2 linked regions of the Geotalea uraniireducens genome follow. The main gene of each other region encodes a partner of the protein of the gene in region 2 in a complex. Links are inferred from orthologs where the notes say so. Each region holds a gene or a part of one and is shown on either strand. Other genes may lie near its edges. The genes, in order: accD and accB.

Region 1 (10,849 bases), 160 kb from region 2 along the record:
CATCACCCCGAGCACCATGAACAGCCGGCTGCGGGACAGCCCGCCGAGCGAGGCGGCCAGGGCAGCGGCACCGGCGGGGTTGTGGGCGCCATCGAGCAGGATGCGGGGCGGCCCGGGAAACAGTTCCATCCGTCCTGGCCAGCGGGCCGCCGCCAGCCCGTCGCCGAATGCCGTCTCCGGCAGGGGAAAACCGCAGTGGCCGAGCGATTCCGCCGCCGCCAGCGCAGTGGCGGCATTGTCCGCCTGGTAGCGACCGCCGATCCCCGGCCGCAAACCGGACAACGTCCGCGCCAGCCCATGATAAGCGAGAGTACCGTCCTCGTGCCAGGCGGCGGAAAAATCGTTGTCGAGTCGCACCAGGGAATTCCCTCCGCGCCGGCACTGTTCGGCAAGGACCGCGCTGACCGCTTCCGGCTGGCGCGACAGCACCACCGGCGTTCCCGGCTTGATGATCGCCCCTTTTTCCCGGGCAATCGCGGGCAGGCTGGCGCCGAGCCACTCGCAATGATCGAGGGCGATGGGCGTGATCACCGTCATGAGGCCGTTCGCCGCGCTGGTGGCATCGTGACCGCCCCCCATGCCGGCTTCGACGACGGCCACCGCCACCCCGGCTTCGGCAAACCAGAGCAGCGCCAGAGCGGTAACCACTTCGAAAAAGGTGGTGCCCGGTGGGGCAGCGGCGAGTACTCGCTCGGCCAACCGACCGGCCCGCTCTTCAGCGATCTCGGTACCGTCGAGACGGAACCGTTCGGTAAAACTGATCAGATGGGGCGAGGTAAACAGCCCGGTACGATAACCGCCCGCAGTCAGCAGGGAGGCGAGAAAAGCCGCCGTCGACCCTTTGCCGTTGGTCCCGACCACGTGAATGACCGCAAACGATTCCTGGGGATTGCCGAGTTGTTGTAACAGTGCAGAGATCCGTGCCAGACCCGGCCTGATGCCGAAACGCCTCAGGCCGTATATGTGTGCCAGAATCTCTTCATAGGTCATGACAGGCGGGAATTATAGGGGAAGAAGGGGGGAAAGTCCACCGATTTGAGGGAGGGGGCGGCAACCGGCGCCGCCCCGCTATCGCCGTTATTGGGGACGATAGAGCATTCCCAGCACCCGGGCCAGGGTGGCGCGCATATCCTTCCGTTCGACGATCAGGTCGACCATGCCGTGATCGAGGAGGTATTCGGCACGCTGGAACCCCTCGGGAAGTTTCTGGCGGATCGTCTGCTCGATGACCCGGGGGCCGGCGAAGCCAATCAGCGCCTTCGGCTCGGCGATATTAATGTCGCCGAGCATGGCGAAACTGGCGGTAACGCCGCCGGTCGTCGGGTCGGTCAACACCGAAATAAAGGGAAGCCCCTGCTCCCTCAGCTTGGCCAGCGCCGCCGAGGTCTTGGCCATCTGCATCAGCGACAGGATGCTCTCCTGCATCCGGGCGCCGCCGGAAGCGGAAACGACAATTACCGGGGTGTGGGCGGCAACGCCCCGCTCGATCGCCCGGGTGATCTTCTCGCCAACCACGCTCCCCATGCTCCCCCCCATGAAGGAGAAGTCGAAGACCGCCAGTTGTACCGGGATGGCCTCAATAGCCCCGGCGCCACAGATGACCGCATCCTTTGCCCCCCCTTTGGCGAGGGCGGCCTGGATCCGCTCCTGATAACTCTTGGAATCCTTGAACTCAAGGACATCCACCGAAACCATCGTAGCGTCGTATTCCACAAAGCTCCCCGCATCGAGCAGCAAGTCGATCCGCTGCCGGGCCGAGATCCGGTAATGGTGGTTGCACTTGGGACAGACATTGAGATTGCGCTCCAAATCTTTCGTGACGAGCGCTTCCTTGCAGCTCAGGCATTTGGTCCAGAGCCCTTCCGGTACCTTAACCTTTTTGTCTGTCGCCAACGGGGCCTTATCCCTTTTGAACCACGCCATCTGATAGCTCCCTCGGGGCCGCCATCGCCCCGGACTTTTTAGCAAAAATAAAGAAACCTGTTAACAGAAAACCACCGGAAAGTCAATTTGCAATTGCCCGTTTCAGACCGGCGGTGAACTCTCCCACGGCCGACTGAAGGGCCGTATCGCGGTGCTGCTCGAACAGCTTGACAATTGCGCTGCCGACCACTACCCCGTCACCGGCGGCGGCGACTTCCGCCGCCTGTTCGGGAGTGGAGACGCCGAAGCCGACGACCACCGGCACCGCCGTCTGGGCCTTAATGGCCGCCACATTGGCCCCGATCGACCGTTCGACGTCACGCCGCGCCCCGGTAACCCCGGTAACCGAAACGTAATAGATGAAGCCGCGGGCCCGGCGGGTCACCTTCCGGAGGCGGGCAGCATCCGAGGTGGGGGTCAGGAGGAAGATCAGATCGAGACCGTGCCGGTCGGTACAGGACTGCAGCTCGTCTGCTTCCTCGGGCGGCAGGTCGACCACCAGCACGCCGTCGACCCCGGCAGCGGCCGCATCGCTGGTAAAGCGCTCCAGACCGTAGTTGAGCAGCGGATTGTAGTAGCCCATCAGAATAATCGGCACCTGGGTGCGCCGCCGTACCGCTTTTACTGTCGCTAAAATTTTATCGAGTGTTGTGCCGGCCGCCAGCGCCCGCTCCGAGGCGAGCTGGATGGTCGGGCCATCGGCCATCGGATCGGAAAACGGCACCCCCAGTTCGATAATGTCGGCCCCGTTTCGCTCCAGGAGCGGAATCAACTCTTCGGTCGCCGCCAGGTTCGGATCACCGGCGGTAATGAACGTTACCAGGGCCTTGCTTCCCTGGGCCCGACAGCGGGCAAAGGTATCAGAAATCCTGCTCATGAACTCGCTACTCGCTTCCGCCGGTCCCGGTTGATCTGGAACCGGCTAGGGTCTCATTCCTCTTCCGTTTTGAAACTGCTCATCTCGCGCTGCAGGACGTCGAGCTGCCGGGAGAGCCGCGACACCGAATCGTCGAGCATCTTGGCGGCACCGAGGTTGGTCGACGTCGAATCCTGGATGTTTTCCACCGCCCGGATGATCTGCTCGCTCCCCCGGGTCTGTTCGTCGCAGGCCCGCTTGATCTGCAGGATCATGTCGGTGATGTTCTCGGTGGAGCGGGCAATGAAATTACCGACCTTGCTCTGCTCCTTGGTCGAGGTCCGGACCTGGGAGGTAAGCCCTTTCATCCGCTCGGCGGCGGTCATGATCATGTCGCTCCCCTTGCTCTGCTCCCGGGTCGCGCCGGCAATCTGGCCGATCATGTCGGAGACCCGCTCCATGGCATCGCGAATCATGTGGCTCCCCTTCGCCTGCTCCGTAGTCGCCCGGGCGATGCTCTCGACCTGGGCGGTCGCCTGCTGCACCCCGATGACGATCTTGTTGAGCGCTTCGCCGGACTCGTGGGACAGGGTCTCGCCGTCGGCAATGCTCTTCTCTGCCAGATCGATCGCCTCCACCGCCCGGGCCGTTTCATCCTGGACCCCCTTGATCAGCTGGGCGATCTCTCGGGTCGAGCTGGAGGTCCGCTCTGCCAGTTCCTTGATCTCGTCGGCCACCACGGCAAAGCCTTTGCCGTGTTCACCCGCCTGGGCGGCAATAATGGCGGCATTCAGGGCCAGCAGGTTGGTCTGTTCCGCCACCTCGTCGATAACCGAAAGGATGGCGCCGATATCGTTGGCCCGGCCGGAAAGAGTCTCGATCACTTCCGAGGTGATCCGGGAGGAGCGCTTGATTTCGTTGATCCCGGCAATGGTCGCCTCGACCGACGCCTTGCCGAGCTCGGCATCCTTGCGGACCTCTTCCGAAATGCTGGCGGTTTCCAAGGCGTTCTTCTCGACCTGCTTGATCGAACTGTCCATCTCCGCCACCGACGATGCCGTGGTGGTCGAAACTTCCATCAGGCTGACCACGCTGCTGCTGATCTGCTTGATCGACGCCGCCATTTCCATCACCGACGAACTGACCTCTTCCACTGCCTGGGAGAGCGAATCGACGTTCATCGCCACTTCCTCGATGCTGGCGGCCATTTCGAGGATCGAGGAGGAGGTTTCCGACGCCGAGAGGGAGAGGCTGTCGACGCCGTGGGAAACCTCTTTGACGGAGGTATTGATCTCGGTAACCGCCGAGGAGGTCAGGGACACGCCGCCGGCCTGGACTTCCGCGGCCGACATCACCCGGCGCGAAGCTTCGAAGATGTTGGCAGAAATCTGCCCCACTTCGATCAGCGAACGGTTCACCTTGCGGGCCAGTTCGCCGAGCATTTCGAGCATGGTGTTGAAGTCGCTGCTGAGATTGCCCAGCTCGTCGGCGGAATCGATCGCTACCCGGACCGTCAGGTCGCCCTTGGCCCCCAGGTTGGTCGCCCTGATCATCCGGTCCACCCGGCCGATGATGTTGCGGGTGGCGATCCCGCCGAAGAGCATCGCCAGCACGGCAGCACCGATAATGACGACAATGAAAGTAATGCTGACCGAGGCACGGATCTGTCCCGCCTCCTTGCCGACCTCCTGCATCATCACCTTGACGGTTTCCATCAAGTCGTCGATATCACGGGCAACGAAATCGCTGGCCCCCGACAACTCTTCCACCAGCCGCTCTTCCTCAAGGTTCGACGGGGTAGCCTGGCCGCTGACCACCGCCGTCTTGTAAGCGATGATCCGTTGCGCCACCTTCTCGTACTCGCCCCAGGTTTCCATCAACGCCTTGGCATGCTCCGCCATGACGCTGTCCTTTTCGGCCGGCTGGATGCCGAGTGCCTGATCGCCGGTCAACAGTGCCCGGCTGTATCGGCGGAAGATGTCCTGGTTCTTGTAATAGGCGGCAGCATGTTCCTTGACCCCCGCCGCATCGAGATGGGACATCAGGGTTTCAAGGATCGCCACCCGGCTGGTCCGCTCGGCAGCCTGCAGTTGCAGGGCAAGCTTCTGCTGATTGGCTCTGTTTTGCATCATCGTGGTAACACGACTGGTTACCATGCTGATGCTCTTGATACCGATGAAGCCGGTTACCGCGACAATTATCGCCATAATGGCAAACGAGCCGATCAACTTGTAGCCGAGTTTAAAATCATTGAGCATAACAACCTCGGAAGGCATAAATGAGCAACCTGCAATCCGTACTGATATACCAGACAGGTGCCGAACTTATCAAGCGAAAAGAGCCTTTTCACGCCGCTTTCCGCCGGGAAGGCCACCATAGGCCGGGCCTGTTTCACCACCCCGGGGAGAGGCGCCATCCCCCTCCCGGCAACCGGGGCTCAATGCTGCCAGCCGTTTATCAGACCGGCGAGCCCACCCAGCAGGGCGGACGGTCGATAGCGCGCCGGCACGCGAAAATCGCCCTGCGCCCCGACCGGGACCCGGGACGTGCTGAATGGCGTCTCGACCTGCAGGCTGCCGGTCAGGTGATAGGGGATTTTGTCAGGGTCGGGATGCCGTTCCAGGATGGCCAGCAGGTCCCGGTAGCGTACCAGAACCGGCAGGCGGATTTCGGTGGTGACCGCGGCCGGGAATTCCAGCCGCCGCCGCTGCCCCCCGCTGGCCAGCGGCAGGGTCATGACCCGCAGGTCATAAGTGTAGCCATCGAGGGTAAGGCTGAACGAATTGGGATTGGTGACGGCGAGCAGCACATCGAGCTCGACCCCTTCGCTCCCCAGGCCGACAACGGCCAGGTTTTTCACGGCGACCTGCGGCTCGGCAACCAGGAGCGAGCAGGCGGACAAGAGCGCTCCGACCAGCAACAGCATCTTTTTCATCGTTCGACCAATCCTTGCCTCGAAATCCGGATTATCCGGCGACCCACCTTAGCACAAGATCGGCGGCGAGTAAAACCCGACGCCCGGCAAGAACAAAAAAGAGGCGGACCTTGGGAAAAAGTCCGCCTCTCCGGTAGGGGAAGGTGTCATGCGACACCAAAACGTTACGACGCCTGCTCCAGGATGATCCGGGGCTCCTCAGCCTGAACGGGAGCAGGGGCACCCAATTCCCTGAGAATCTCACGCCGGTAGCGGCGCCGCTTGATCTCGTAGGCATCGGCCTCGGGGCCGACGCCGCAATAGAGCTTCTTTGCTCTCACCAGGTTGCCGTTCGCCATGTCGAGCTTGCTGTACAGCTCCCGCACGGCCGCTTCGGCGCACTTGGCATCGTTGCGCATCTCTTCTGGCCGATAACCGTGGCTCTCCGCCCGGGAGGGCATCAACTGCCAGACGCCGATGGCCCCCTTCGGGGAGACGGCGGCGGAGCTGAAGCCGACGGAACCGGTTTCCGCCAGGGCAATTTCCGCCAGGTCAAGGGGCATCAGCCTCGTCCCGAGGGTTTTCTGGTAACAGAGGTAAGCAAGACGGTGAGCCCGTTCAGAGTCGGTCCGGCGGGCAAATACCGCCGCAATGGCCCGAGCCTGCCGTTGCCGCTCGTCCAGTTCAACTCCTTGCTCCATGAGGCGGAGGACTTCCGGGTCGGGGGCAACTGCCGTCTGTGCTGTCGGTTCCGCCTCCTTGCGCAGTCCTGCCGGACTGCAGGAAACTCCGATGAGCATCATGCCTGCCAATAGATAAGTCAATTTTTTCATAAGATTTTTGGGTCGGGTTACGCAGCTTTGCCGGCCGGTCCGCGATGGGGATTGACGATGCGGAGCCTGTTCCGGCTGAAACCTCCTTTCGTGAAATCTCGGGTCCTTGACGAACCCGGGAGCGGAACGGCCTCCTGCCGCTCCGGCAAATATTAACAGCACCGTCGTCTTTAATGAGCCCCTTCTCTTCAAAAACGGCAAAAGGACCCGATGGGGCCCTTTTGCCTGATCCTGTTCTATTAAACAGGTAGTTGAGTTTATACAGTAAAACGTTGAGAAATGTCAAGCAATTATTTAAGTTTCACCTCTACTTTCAACTACTTACACAAGAAAAACCAACTGTCAGCCGCATACCGGTACGAGCCCCCCGCCGCTTACAAACTGACCCCCATCAGTTCGGCCACCGTATGGATATCCTTGTCGCCGCGGCCAGACAGGCAGGCAACGAGCGTCGTCTCTTTGCCGAGAGTGGGGGCCATTTTCAACACCTGGGCGATGGCATGGGAGGATTCGAGAGCCGGCATAATCCCCTCTTCACGGGTCAGGACCGTGAACGCTGCCAGGGCTTCCTCGTCGGTCACCGAGACATATTCGGCCCGGCCGCTTTCCTTGAGCCAGGCATGCTCGGGGCCGACCCCGGGATAGTCGAGGCCGGCGGAGATCGAATGGGCATTGGCAATCTGCCCGGCCTCATCCTGGAGGAGAAAGGTCTTGTTGCCGTGGAGCACCCCGACCCGGCCGGCGCAGAGCGGCGCCGCATGTTCGCCGGTGGCGATCCCCCGCCCCGCCGCCTCGACCCCCACCATCCGCACCGAGCGGTCGTTGAGGAACGGGTAAAAGAGCCCGAGGGCGTTACTGCCGCCGCCAACAGCCGCCACCAGGCAATCGGGCAGCCGCCCTTCGGCCTTCAGGTGCTGGGCGCGGGCCTCGCGGCCGATCACCGACTGGAAGTCGCGCACCATCATCGGATAGGGGTGCGGGCCAGCCACCGTGCCGATGACGTAAAAGGTATTGTCCACATAGGTGACCCAGTTGCGCAACGCTTCGTTCATCGCGTCCTTGAGGGTGGCAGTGCCTGCGGTGACCGGGGTTACCGTCGCGCCGAGCAGCTTCATCCGGAAGACGTTGAGCGACTGGCGGTGGATGTCCTCCTCACCCATGAAGACCTCGCACTCCATGCCGAGGAGCGCCGCAATGGTCGCGGTGGCGACGCCGTGCTGGCCAGCGCCGGTTTCGGCAATGACCCGTTTCTTCCCCATCCGTTTGGCGAGCAGCCCCTGGCCGATAGTATTGTTGACCTTGTGGGCGCCGGTATGGTTCAGGTCTTCACGCTTGAGATAGATTTTCGCCCCGCCGAGCTTTTCCGTCAGTTTCGCGGCGAAGTAGAGCGGATTGGGCCGCCCCACGTACTGACGGAGATAGTAGGTGAATTCTTCCTTGAATTCCCGGTCGTGCCGGTAATGGGCATAGGCTTTCTCCAGTTCCAGCAGCGCCGGCATGAGGGTTTCCGGCACGTAGCGGCCGCCGAACTGGCCGAAGTGGCCTTGTCTGTCGGGTAACTTCATAGGTCCTCCGTTTCTGATTGGTACGATAGCGGGCCGCGGCAACGCCGGGGATTCCCCTGCGCCGGGACCGCCATTGGCGGTTGTAGCAGAGAAAAGCCGGCAAAACAAGGGGGTTTTCGTCGCGCCGGCGCGTGCGCAGAATCGAGAAAAGGGGATGGAATCACTTCCGTCCCCTTTTGCTCACCTCGTCCCGAGTTACGGGTATCGACGCTTCAAAGCCCCTTCGCCCGGCGGATGAACTCCCGCACCTTGGCCGGGTCTTTTTTCCCCGGCCCGCTCTCGACGCCGCTGGAGACATCGACGGCGTAGGGGATAACCGTCTTCACCGCCTCGCGGACATTGTCCGGCGTCAGCCCGCCGGCAAGGATGATCGGCCCGTACGCCTTGGCGACCTTGGCGGCCTCCCAATTGAAGGTCAGGCCGGTGCCGCCGTATGCCTTGGGCGAATAGGCATCGAGAAGAAAGGCGGCGGCCCGGTAATGGCGGATCGGGTCGAGGCTGGAGATATCCTTGACCCGGAACGCCTTGATCACCCGCCGGGCAACCTTGTCGCAAAAAGCAGGGGGTTCGTCGCCATGGAGCTGCACCAGGTCGAGCCGGCAGAAGTCGGCCGTCCGGTTGACGAAGTCGGTGGGACGGTTGACGAACAGGCCGACGGTCTGGACGAAGGGGGGGAGCTGGCCGATGATTCCCGCCGCCCCCTCCGGATCGATACAGCGGGGGGACTCCGGATGGAATACAAAACCGAGGGCATCGGCCCCGGCGTCAATCGCTACCCGGGCATCCTCGATGGTGGTAATGCCGCAGATTTTGACCCGAACCATGGTTCCCCCCGGCGGGACGGCGTGTTACCCGTCCCCAGCCCGTTCCTACACGTTCACCTGCGGCAACCGCTCCAGCGAAGCCCGGATCAGCGCCTCGGGATATTCGTAATCCTCGAGCCCCCCCGACAGGTAGGCGTCATAGGCTCCCATATCGAGCTGACCATGGCCGGAAAGGCCGAAGAGGATGGTCTTCTCCTTTCCCTCCTCCTTGGCCAGCACCGCCTCGTCGATGGCCGCCCGCACCGCGTGGGACGACTCGGGCGCCGGAACGATCCCCTCGCTCCGGGCGAAGAGCAGCGCCCCCTCGAAGCAGGCGGTCTGTTTGTAAGCCTTCGCCTCGATGGCGCCGGCATGGTACAGTTGGGAAACGAGCGGCGACTCGCCATGGTAACGGAGCCCGCCGGCGTGGATTCCCGGCGGCACGAAGTCGTGACCGAGGGTATACATCATGGCGATCGGCGCCATCTGGGCGGTGTCGCCGTAATCGAAGGCGTAGACTCCCTTAGTCAGGGTCGGGCAGGAAGCGGGTTCCACCGCCAGACAGCGGACCTGCTTGCCGGTCGCCCGGTCGGCAATGAAGGGGAACGCCAGGCCGGCGAAGTTGGAACCGCCGCCGCAGCAGGCAATGACCACGTCCGGATAGGTGCCGGCGATCGCCATTTGTTCCTTCGCCTCCAGGCCGATGACCGTCTGGTGGAGACAGACATGGTTGAGGACGCTCCCCAGGGCGTAGTTGGTATCCGGATGGCTGGCGGCATCCTCCACCGCCTCGGAGATGGCGATGCCGAGGCTCCCCGGGCTCTCCGGATCGTGGGCGAGGATCGTCCGGCCGGCGTTGGTGAACTCCGACGGCGACGGGATCACCTCCGCCCCCCAGAGCTGCATCATGCTCCGCCGGTACGGTTTCTGGGTACAGGAAACCTTGACCATGTAGACCGTGCACTCCAGGCCGAACAGCGAGCAGGCCAGTGCCAGCGAACTCCCCCACTGCCCGGCACCGGTCTCGGTGGCCAGCCGGCGGATCCCCGCCTGTTTGTTGTACCAGGCCTGGGGGATGGCCGAGTTCGGCTTGTGGGAGCCGGCGGGGGAAACACCTTCGTACTTGTAGTAAATCTTCGCCGGCGTGCCGAGGGCCTGCTCCAGCCGGTACGCCCGGAACAACGGCGACGGCCGCCAGGAGCGGTAAATGTCGCGGACCTCGTCGGGAATCGGAATCCACCGCTGGGTCGATACCTCCTGTTCGATCAGCGCCATCGGGAAGATCGGCAAGAGATCGTCGGGAGTCACCGGCTGCAGGGTCCGGGGATTGATGACCGGCGCCAATGGGCCCGGCAGATCGGGGATGATGTTGTACCAGGCCTTCGGGATATGGCTCTCGTCGAGCAGGATTTTGGTCTGCACGGTCGGACTCCTTTCGGGATGAATTCAACACTGCCCGGCAGGCCGGGTCAGCCTAGCAATTCCTGCAACTTGGCGCCGATATCACCCTCGCGCATCAGCGACTCGCCGATCAAAAAGCCGCGCGCCCCGGCCCGTTGCAGACGGAGAATGTCGGCCCGGCCGGTCAGGCCGCTCTCGGCCACCACGAAGCGGTCGGCGGGGATCTGCGGCAGGAGCCGCTCGGTAACCGCCAGATCGGTGACGAAGGTCCGCAGGTCGCGGTTGTTGATCCCGAGCAGCCGGCAGTCGGTTTGCAGCGCCGTCGCCAGTTCCCGTTCGTCATGGACCTCCAGGAGCACGTCGAGGGAGAGTTCCCGCGCCAGACCGGCCAGTTCTTCGATCTGGGGGAGTTCCAGCATGGCGGCGATCAGCAGGATCGCGTCGGCGCCCGCCGCCCGGGCTTCGTAAACCTGGTAGGGATCGAAGAGGAAATCCTTGCGCAGGAGCGGTAGCCGCACCTGTTCGCGGATCAGCGCCAGGTAGCGCAGGTGGCC
Region 2 (10,582 bases):
AAGAGGAAATCCCCTTCGTTACCTCGACGGTTGCCGAGCTCTATGTTGCCCAAGGCTTTCTGGACAAGGCACGGACTATCTACACCGAAATGCTTGGCACCGACCCGACCAACGAAGGGATCAAGGCGCGGATCGCTGAACTCGACCGGCGGCTTGCCGGGGTGGGTGGATTGTCGTTTGCCGGGGAATGCGCAACGGCTTCAGCCGCGGTGCCCGATCTCATTGTTGATGATACGGCACCGGCAGCTCCGTCTCCCTTGGGAAATCCGCCGGGGGACGTCGTTGCCGTGCTTGACGGATGGCTTGACACTATCGGGAGGATTCGGCAATGTCGCTCAGAGAAACATTAAAGGCGATCGTGGAGACGGTCGAGGGGGGGCTTGGCGCGACCGTTATGGGGTACGATGGCATCCCTATTGATGAGTATCTGACCGATAGTGGCACCCTTGATCTGCGGCTCATGGCCGTCGAGTACGCCACAATCATGAAAGAAGTCGGTAGTGCCGTCGAGGTCCTCAAGACCGGTGAACTGCAGGAGCTGTCAGTCAACACCGCAATGTCACGGGTAATCATCCGGGCAATCAATGACGATCTATTCCTGATTCTTGCCTTGGCTGCGGACGGCAACTTCGGTAAGGGTCGTTACCTGTTGATGCGCGAAGCGCCGGCGATCGGCGAGCTTTTAGCGTAATTCGCGGCTCAACCCTGGGGACAAGGAGTGGCGATTTCATGAAAATTCTGGTCGTTCACGGGCCAAATCTGAACATGCTTGGCAAACGGGAACCGGGGATCTACGGCGTCGCGACTCTGGATGAAATCAATGCCGCGATCAGTGTCCTTGCACAGGAGCTCGGCTGTGACGTTACCTTTGTACAGGCCAACGGCGAAGGGGCATTGGTTGAAGCGATTCACGGTGCTCTCGGCTGCTGCGACGGGATCCTGATCAATCCTGCCGCCTATACCCATACCAGCGTGGCCCTCCGCGACGCAATCGCTGCCGTCGGGCTGCCGGCCGTCGAGGTGCACCTCTCGAATATCCATTGCCGGGAGGAGTTCCGTCACCATAGTTTTATCGCGCCGGTTGCCGTCGGCCAGATTGCCGGGTTTGGCCCTGACAGCTACCTGTTGGGGTTGCGGGCGCTTTTTACCCATATTAAAAAAGGGATTGTCACGAAGGACTGAGGTATGCTACAAACCAATCTCACTAAAGCCCGTGATTTTGCGAAAAAACACGATGTCGACGCCATCGTGTTTTTTAACATGAGTAATGTCCGATACCTCTCGGGATTTACCGGCAGTGATGGCGTCGTCGTAGTCGACGCGGACCAGTGCTGCTTCCTTACTGATTCCCGCTACACGACCCAGGCAGCCCTGGAGGTAGGCGCTTGCCAGACGCGGCAATATCGAGTGAAACTCGATGGCGTGGTCGAATTGCTAAGCGAACGGGGCTTCCGGCGGGTCGGTTTCGAATCAGAGCACTTGACCGTGGCAACACTGCATTCCCTGGTTGGCAAGCTGCCGGGCATCGATTTTGTGCCGATCGGGGAAGAATTGTCGCTGCTCAGGGTTGTCAAGTCGGCTGCTGAACTCGATCTGCTCGCCGATGCCGCCCGGATTGCTTCCGAGGCCCTGCTCGCCTCCCTGACATATCTGGCGCCGGGAGTCAGCGAGTGCGATTTTGCGCGGGAACTCGAATTTGCCATGCGCCGGGCCGGCGGGGACGAAAAGTCCTTCGATTTTATTGTAGCATCAGGTGAACGGGGGGCGCTTCCTCACGGTCGGGCGAGCGGGAAAATCGTGGCGACCGGGGAACTGGTGACCATCGATTACGGCACGGTTTTCAACGGTTACCATTCGGATGAAACAGTAACGGTGGCAGTTGGCGAGCCCGACAATCGGCAGCGTGAGATATATGCACTGGTCAAGGAAGCTCATGATCGGGCTCTGGCGGCGGTGCGGCCGGGAGTCGAACTGCGGCTGCTTGACCAACTCGCTCGGGATACTATTGCTGAACGGGGATATGGCGACTATTTCGGTCACGGGCTCGGCCATGGCGTCGGCCTGGAGGTCCACGAAAAGCCAGTTGTTTCTCCGCGCAGCGAGGGCATTGCCGAACAGGGGATGGTCTTCACCATTGAACCCGGGATCTATATCCCCGGCTGGGGTGGTGTGAGGATTGAGGATACTGTGGTAGTGACAGCCGACGGTTATCGTTTGCTGACGAAGGTTCCCAAGGACCTGTTAATAGTGTAATATGGGCGCGGCCCATTTTGCCGGGGCGATGTCTCGGAACGACCACTAAAGGAGAAATGTATGGATATTAAGGATCTTAAATCGTTGATAAAGATGGTAACCGAAACGGATATCACCGAATTCGAACTTGAGGCGGCCGAGGAGAAGGTCCGTATCAAGCGGGGCAATGCGGCGGCGGTGGTTAATTATCAACCTGCGCCGACCCTTGCCATCCCTCCCCAGATCATGCCGCAGGTCGCGCCGGCGGCCCCGGCTGCCGAGGCTCCGGCACCGGCCCCTCCTGCTAAAGGGAAAGAGATCGTTTCGCCGATCGTCGGGACCTTTTATCGGGCGCCGGCTCCCGATGCGGCGCCGTACGTCGAGGTTGGCCAGACCGTCGAAAAGGGGCAGGTCTTGTGCATCGTCGAGGCGATGAAGCTGATGAATGAGATCGAAGCGGAGTTCCGCTGTAAGATCGTTGAGATTTGCAAGGAAAACGCCCAGCCGGTCGAATTCGGCGAACCGCTCTTCGTGGTGGAGCCGCTCTAATCGGTCTGGAGCCCGTTGCCGGAGGCTCGCGGCTTTTTTGCCGCGGCTATCCGCTCCCATCTATGCCGTTCAATCAATACTACGGAGAGTTCAATGTTTCATAAAGTTCTCATTGCCAACCGCGGAGAGATTGCCCTTCGGGTTATCCGGGCCTGCAAGGAACTCGGAATCAAGACCGTGGCAGTCTATTCCCTGGCCGACAAGGAGTCCCTCCACGTCAAGCTGGCCGACGAAAGCGTCTGTATCGGGCCGGCGCCGAGCCTGCAAAGCTATCTCAATATCAACGCCATTATCAGTGCCGCCGAACTGACCGATGCCGAGGCGATCCATCCCGGCTATGGCTTTCTGTCGGAAAATGCCGCTTTTGCCGAAATCTGCGAAAACTGCGGGATTACCTTCATTGGCCCGTCGTCGGAGAGTATGCGGATCATGGGGGATAAGATCAGTGCGCGCCAAGCGGTGATCAAAGAAGACGTGCCGATCCTTCCCGGTACCAAGGAGGGGGTCAACGACGTCAATGATGCAATCCGGATAGCCAAGGAGATCGGCTACCCGGTGATCATCAAGGCTACGGCCGGCGGCGGCGGTCGAGGGATGAAAATCGTCCATTCGCCGGCAACCCTGCCCAACGCCTTTGCTACGGCCCGGGCGGAAGCGCAGGCCGGATTCGGCAATCCTGAAGTCTACATCGAGAAATATTGTGAGTGTCCCCGTCACGTCGAAATTCAGATTATGGCTGACAAACACGGCAATGTCATTCATCTCGGCGAACGTGACTGCTCGATTCAGCGCCGTCACCAGAAGATCATCGAAGAGGCGCCGTCGCCGGTCAGTACTCCGGCGTTGCGCAAGGCGATGGGCGAGGCCGCCGTCAGGGCCGCCAAGGCGGTGGGGTACAACAGCGTCGGCACTATCGAGTTTCTGGTCGACAAAACCGGCAACTTCTACTTTATGGAGATGAACACCCGCGTCCAGGTGGAGCACCCGGTTACGGAGATGGTGACCGGCATCGACATCGTGCGCGAGCAGATCCGTTCCGCCGCCGGTTTGAAGCTCCGCTACAAACAGAGCGATATCAAGATTCAGGGTCATGCTATCGAATGTCGGATCAATGCTGAAGACCCGGTCAAATTCACCCCTTCACCGGGGCGGATTGACGGTTATCACACCCCCGGTGGCCTGGGAGTGCGGATCGATTCGTTCGTCTATGACCAATATATGGTCGTTCCCCACTATGATTCGCTGATCGCCAAGCTGATCGTTCATGCCGAAACCCGTGAAGACGCTATCAAACGGATGGCTCGCGCTCTCGACGAGTACATCATCGGCGGTATCAAGACGACGATTCCTTTTCACAAGCGGATCATGGCAAACAAGGATTTCATCGAGGGAGATATCGATACCGGTTTTCTGGAAAGGATCGTTTTGGAGTAGGCCATGGATTTTCCTGAAGAACTCAAGTACAGCAAAGAGCATGTCTGGGTACGGGTCGAGGGGGAACGAGCGGTGGTCGGGATTACCGACTACGCTCAGGAAAGTCTCGGTCTGATCAGTGCGGTCGAGTTGCCATCGGTCGGTGACGAACTGGAGCAGGATGATTCATTCGGCTCGGTGGAGGCGCGAAAAGCGTTGGCCGAATTGTATGCACCCTTGAGCGGCGAGGTTCTCGAAGTTAACGAAGAACTCGAATCTTCTCCTGAGATCATGAATGACGATCCTTACGACGGTGGCTGGATAGCTGTCGTCGCCCTTCGCGACCCCGAAGAACTCAAGTCGTTGATGTCGGCAGACGATTACGCCGAAAGCGTAACCGAAACAGAAGAAGAAGAGTGACTCCGCCCTGTGGCGGCTAAGAAAGAAGAAGGCGGGACGGTAGTCTCGCCTTTGTTTTGCCTTCAATTTCCGGGGAAGTGACCGGTCGGCCTTGGCCCCGCGATTTCTGGAGTTGCCATGACTATTACCATCGGCCAGATCGAGTATGCCAATTGTACGCCCATTTTCACGGTATTGCACCGCCATTTCACCTGCTCCGGCTATCGTTTTGTCCGGGGCGTACCCGCAGCCCTCAACAAACTGCTTGCTTCCGGAGACATTGACGTTTCTCCTTCATCGTCGATTGAATATGCGAAGTACCCCGACCGCTACCTCATTCTGCCGGAGCTGTCGATCAGCGCCATCGGTGCGGTGAAGAGTGTGCTGCTCTTCTCGAGGGTACCGCTAACGGAACTCAGCGGCGCGACCATCGGCATGACCACCGAATCTGACACTTCGGTTAACCTGCTGAAGATTATCCTCGGCAAATTCCATGGCTTTACCAACCGTTTCGAAAGAACCGATCTCGCTCTGCAGCCAGCATTGGAAGCCTTTCCGGCTCTCCTCCTGATCGGCGATAACGCCCTGAAAGAATCCCTGACCACCACCGATCTGCTGGTCTATGACCTCGGCGAGCTATGGCGGCATTTCACGGGTCTGCCGTTCGTTTTTGCCCTCTGGCTGATTCGGCGGGCAACGGTTCGGGAACGGCCGGAAGCAGTACGTCAATTGAGCGCCGAGCTGATTAGCGCCCAAAGGATCGCCTATGACTCGTATCCCGAGATTGCGGCCGAGTCACCGGAACGCTCGTGGTGTCAGCAAGATGTGCTCGTCGATTACTGGCAGACGATTTCTTACGACCTGACCGCGGCACATCTGGATGGCCTGAAATCGTTTTACCGTTTTGCCGCGGAACTTGGCCTGGTGGCGACAGCTCCCGAGATCAGCCTGTATGGTGGCAGTGTGGCATGTGATTTGCTGTAACTTTTACTATGACTCAGGGCCCTATGGTGAATTCGAACTGGTTTAATGCCCTTTCCAAGCGGTTGTGGCAGGTCCGGGATGGCCTCAAGACCGCCGATTATGAACAGCATGAGGAACTTCAGGCGCGAATCTCGCTGGTGGTGAAGACCCGCTGGTTCCTGCTCGCTCTGATCGCCGCATATTGCCTCTTTGCCGGAAGTTCTTATTATTTCAGCCGGTTCGGTCTCTTTTTGTCCCGGTCACAGACCTTCTTCCTGTTTGGTACGGTGGCCTCGGTCATCGGTTACAACTTTCTGCTTCACACCTATCATCGTCGACTCTGCTGCTGCTATCGGCTCGTCAATCTGCTCCAGATCCTCCTCGATCTGGTGCTGGTGACGGTGCTCATCCACTTGAGTGGCGGAGCGTCGAGCTGGTTCTGGCCCGTCTATCTGATCATCACTATCGAAGCTGCCTTTCTCAGCGAACACAAACGTGACGTCTGGCTGGTCGGTGTCTGCGGTGGGCTGCTTTACGGCGCCTTGCTGACAGCTGAGAAACTGCAACTGGTTCCCAATGTGCGGATGCCGTTCGTCGATTCTGCCATTCACCGCGACGGTCTCTATCTGCTGCTCATCTGGCTGTGGGTAACCCTGTTGAATGCCGCGGTTTCGTTCATCGGCTCCTATTTCGTCGGCGCCCTGCGCCGCGAATCCTCTGCCGTCAAGGAGAGTGAGGAGCGGCTGGTTAATTTTCTCGATACTGCCAACGACCTGATTCTCACTGTCAACGCGGAAGGCCGGTTCCTCTACGTTAACGATGCATGGCAGAAGACCCTCGGCTATACGCTGGAGGAGACAGGTACCATCTCTTTCTTCGATATCATTCGTCCCGATTGCCGAGAACAGTGCAGTATTGAGATCGCCCGCGTTCTGGCCGGGGATACCCTCAGTCCCCTCGAATCGGTGCTGGTCGCGAAGAACGGCCGGGAAGTCGTCGTCGAAGGTAACCTGACCTGTGGCTTTGATGACGGCAATTCCCAGGTGATCTGGGGAATCTGCCGCGATATTACCGAGCGGAAACAGGCCGAGGAGCAACTCTATCGGCTTGCCCATCACGATATCCTCACCGAACTGCCCAATCGCATCCTCTTTCTCGACCGATTGCAGCAGGCCAAGGCCCTGGCCAACCGCTACCGTCATCAACTCGCGATCCTCTTCCTCGACCTTGATCGCTTCAAAATCATCAATGATACTCTTGGCCATCCGGTGGGCGACAAGCTGCTGCAGAAAGTTGCCCAGCGGATTGCCGGTTGCGTGCGCGAAGTGGATACCGTTGCGCGGATCGGTGGCGATGAGTTTACGGTGATCCTGGTCAATATTGACAACATCGACGACGTTAAACGGGTCGCGCAGAAGATTCTTCACTCACTCTCCGTTCCGTTCAATATCGATACCTATGAGTTGTTTATTACCACCAGCATTGGAATCGCCCTCTACCCGTCTGACGGCGAGAACATCGATACTCTCGTGAAAAAAGCCGATATCGCCATGTACTACGCGAAAGGGGAGGGGAGAAACAACTTCCAGTTCTACACCCCGCAGATGGATGCCAATGCCGACAAGCGGCTGCTCCTGGAGACCAGCCTGCGCAAGGCGCTCGACCAGCACGAGTTCCGCATTTATTACCAGCCCAAGGTCGACATTGTCTCGAAGCAGATTACCGCTATGGAAGCGCTGCTCCGCTGGGCACATCCGACGCTGGGACTCGTTTCGCCGGCCGAGTTCATTCCGCTGGCAGAAGAGACAGGGTTGATCATTCCGATCGGAGAGTGGGTGCTTCGGGCTGCCTGCATCCAGAACAAGGAGTGGCAGAAACAGGGGCTGCCGCGAATGCGGGTGGCGGTAAACCTTTCTGGATATCAGTTCCAGCAGCGCAATCTGCTGGAAATGATCCGCGGTATTCTGGAAGAGTCGGGGTTGGAAGCTGAACTGCTGGAGCTGGAAATTACCGAAAGCGTCATCATGCAGAACCCCGATTTTGCCGTCTCGGTTCTCAATGAGCTGAAAGACCTCGGCATCCATATCTCAATCGACGATTTCGGTACCGGCTATTCCTCGCTCGCCCATCTCAAGCGCTTTTCGATCAATACTCTCAAGATCGACAAGTCATTTGTCCGGGACGTTGAGGTCAATTCGGCCGATGCCGCTATTACGACGGCGATCATTGCTATGGGGAACAGCCTGAACCTGAAGGTTATTGCCGAGGGGGTCGAAACTGAGGGCCAGTTGAATTTCCTGAGTGAAAACAACTGCGACGAAGTACAAGGGTTTCTCGTCAGTACGCCAATGCCGGCGGGTGAAGTCGCTGCTTTCCTTCGTGAAAGGTGCGGAGCCGATTCATGGCCGATCGGCCGGGAAACGGCCGATGGTTAGCAGGTAATCGTCCAGAATTTTCCGGTGGTCGAAACAGAGTTCGACCGGCAGTTGATCCAGGGGGATCACGGCGACAGCCGCTGCGTCGTCAGCCGCCTGCGGCAGGCCATCGGCAGTGGCGATGAAAACAGTTGAGATGGTATGCTGGCGAAGATCCCGTGCCGGATCGGAATAACAGCCGAGCAGCCGCAGATTACGAATTTCCAGGGAGGTCTCTTCGCGGGCTTCCCGAATTGCCGCCGTTTCCAGCGTCTCGCCATAGTCGACAAACCCTCCCGGCAGTGCCCAGCCAAGTGGTTCGTTTTTCCGCTCGATCAGGACGATCCCGCCAGCCGTTTCAATGATGATGTCGACGGTTGGAACAGGGTTGCGGTAAGCTTTGACGGTTTCCCCGCAACGGGGACAGGTAAGTCGGTCGTAGGCCATGGTTTCCCTCCGGGAACGAACACCTGATGATGGGCTATCGACAACAAAAAAGGGAGGACTTTGTCCTCCCTTCGGTGTCTGCTGCTTCTGTTGCGGGCTACTTTTTCTTCCCGCCCGAGGCTTTCTTGGATGCCTTGAGGGGGTTGATCTTGAGGTCTTCGCCCTTGATCTCCACTTTCACGTGCGTTGCAAAATTGCAGATCCCGCCCGTCCATTTCTTGTCGGGTGCCGGATACGCGCTGCAGACCTTGCCGATGGTCCCGTCAACGATTCGCTCACACCCTTCACAGTTCTCTACCACAACCTGGCATGATCCGCCGGTGAATATGCAACCCTGCTTTCCCCAGAAGGTACACTCGGTACCGGGAAGTACCGTTTGACACTGCATCCTTTTTCCTCCTAAATCTATTGTTTGTTCCGTAACCGTCTGCTTTTGAATGTAGCAATTCCAAAAGAAAAATGTCAACAGGAAAAATCCCCGTCGCCGGCCCGTTTCGCTTGACTCACTCAAGCCGTTATATTAACCTTTTCGACGTTTGCAGCGTAAGACGCAGTCCAGGTGCGTCGCGTCGGTCGCATCTGCCGGTGAAGCGTTATCCTGCTGCTCCCGTTCTCATCTTTTCTCTGTCCCGAAAGCATTGGCGCTTCGGTCGCGTTCAGCGGCCCGCGCCATTCTTTTTTTATTGCCGGCAAGAACTCGTTGTTGAATACCTGACAAATTTGCTATAGTATTAAACCGGTAGAGCATTAACGATAAGGAGGGTTCCATGTGGGATTACACGGATAAGGTTCGGGATCATTTCCTGAATCCGCATAACGTTGGGGAGATAAAGGATGCGGATGCAGTTGGCGAGGTAGGGAGTCTGGCCTGTGGCGATGCCCTTAAACTGTATATCAAACTGGATGAGGACAAGAATCGAATCATCGACGCCAAGTTCCAAACCTTCGGCTGTGCTAGTGCCATTGCTTCTTCATCGGCGCTGACCGATATCATCAAGGGCAGGACCCTGGACGAGGCCTTGGCGGTTTCCAACCAGGAGATTGCCGATTACCTCGGCGGTCTGCCGGAGGAGAAGATGCACTGCTCGGTCATGGGGCAGGAGGCGCTAGAGGTCGCCATTGCCAAGTACCGTGGCGGGCCGGTACCGACCCATAACCACGACCATGAGGAACTGGAAGGGGATGTTGTCTGCAAATGCTTCGGCCTGACCGATGTCTTCCTGAAAAAGGTCATTGCCGCCAACAAGCTGACCACTGCCGAGCAGGTGACCCATTTCACCAAGGCCGGCGGTGCCTGCGGCGGCTGTCTGCCGCGGATCAAGGAGCTGATTGCCGAAGTGCTCGGGACCGAGGCGAAGGAAACACCGAAAAAGCCTGAGAAGCTGACCAATCTGCGCAAAATGCAGCTGATTCAGGAGACCCTGGAGAAGGAGATCCGGCCGCTGCTGTGGGCCGACGGCGGCGACCTGGAGTTGGTGGATATTTCCGGAAGCGAGGTGCAGATTGCCTTTCGCAAGGCATGTGCCGGCTGCTCCGCTTCGGGAAACACCGCCAAGTTTGTCGAGGCCAAATTGCGGGAACTGGTTGCCGATGACATTGTCGTCGTGGAGGTGGAGGGATGAAAGAGATCTACGCCGACAATAACGCCACCACCAAGGTGGACGAAGCGGTTTTCGAGGAGATGCGCCCTTACTTCTGCGAGTTGTACGGCAATCCGAGTTCGATGCATTTTTTCGGCGGCCAGGTGCAGAAAAAGGTTGATGAAGCGCGCAATCGGGTGGCACAGCTGCTCGGCGCCTCGCCGGAGGAGATCGTCTTTACCGCCTGCGGCACCGAGAGCGACAATGCCGCGATTCGCTCGGCTCTCGAAGTCTACCCGGAGCGGCGGCACATTATTACTACCCGGGTCGAGCATCCGGCAGTCCTCACACTCTGCCGCAATCTCGGCAAACGCGGTTACCGGGTGACCGAATTGAACGTCGATGGCGAAGGCCGCCTCGATCTGGATGAACTGCGGGGCGCGATCGACCAGGATACCGCCATCGTTTCGGTGATGTATGCCAACAACGAGACCGGGGTGGTCTTTCCTATCGAAGAGATTGGCAAGATCGTCAAGGAGAAGGGAAAAGGGGCGTTCTTCCACACCGACGCCGTCCAGGCGGTGG

Evidence for each region.
Region 1: the proteins of accB (region 2) and accD are in contact, whole or in part, in a solved structure (PDB 8UXZ), measured with the Escherichia coli proteins. The link is inferred for Geotalea uraniireducens from one-to-one orthologs.

The regions. Positions count from the first base shown.
Region 1 is NZ_AP027151.1:2,976,652-2,987,500, forward strand. Bases 1-2,993 are described here. They hold accD (acetyl-CoA carboxylase, carboxyltransferase subunit beta), read right to left. Parts: upstream 1,924-2,993; coding sequence 1,078-1,923; downstream 1-1,077. Other genes in these bases: QMN23_RS13865 (bifunctional folylpolyglutamate synthase/dihydrofolate synthase), read right to left, coding at 1-990; trpA (tryptophan synthase subunit alpha), read right to left, coding at 2,006-2,800; QMN23_RS13880 (methyl-accepting chemotaxis protein), read right to left, coding at 2,854-2,993. Also shown: more of QMN23_RS13880, read right to left, coding at 2,994-5,037; QMN23_RS13885 (LEA type 2 family protein), read right to left, coding at 5,217-5,714; QMN23_RS13890 (transglycosylase SLT domain-containing protein), read right to left, coding at 5,879-6,526; trpB (tryptophan synthase subunit beta), read right to left, coding at 6,901-8,091; QMN23_RS13900 (phosphoribosylanthranilate isomerase), read right to left, coding at 8,304-8,915; QMN23_RS13905 (TrpB-like pyridoxal phosphate-dependent enzyme), read right to left, coding at 8,961-10,316; indole-3-glycerol phosphate synthase TrpC, read right to left, coding at 10,364-10,849.
Region 2 is NZ_AP027151.1:2,805,996-2,816,577, reverse strand. Bases 1,322-4,047 are described here. They hold accB (acetyl-CoA carboxylase biotin carboxyl carrier protein), read left to right. Parts: upstream 1,322-2,313; coding sequence 2,314-2,781; downstream 2,782-4,047. Other genes in these bases: accC (acetyl-CoA carboxylase biotin carboxylase subunit), read left to right, coding at 2,875-4,047; QMN23_RS13205 (M24 family metallopeptidase), read left to right, coding at 1,322-2,253. In the rest of the region: QMN23_RS13220 (tetratricopeptide repeat protein), read left to right, coding at 1-350; QMN23_RS13215 (roadblock/LC7 domain-containing protein), read left to right, coding at 329-691; aroQ (type II 3-dehydroquinate dehydratase), read left to right, coding at 730-1,182; more of QMN23_RS13205, read left to right, coding at 1,186-1,321; more of accC, read left to right, coding at 4,048-4,215; glycine cleavage system protein GcvH, read left to right, coding at 4,219-4,614; QMN23_RS13185 (menaquinone biosynthetic enzyme MqnA/MqnD family protein), read left to right, coding at 4,732-5,577; QMN23_RS13180 (putative bifunctional diguanylate cyclase/phosphodiesterase), read left to right, coding at 5,601-7,991; QMN23_RS13175 (NUDIX hydrolase), read right to left, coding at 7,956-8,417; QMN23_RS13170 (PxxKW family cysteine-rich protein), read right to left, coding at 8,515-8,805; Fe-S cluster assembly protein NifU, read left to right, coding at 9,185-10,039; cysteine desulfurase NifS, read left to right, coding at 10,036-10,582. UniProt on the Escherichia coli protein: This protein is a component of the acetyl coenzyme A carboxylase complex; first, biotin carboxylase catalyzes the carboxylation of the carrier protein and then the transcarboxylase transfers the carboxyl group to form malonyl-CoA.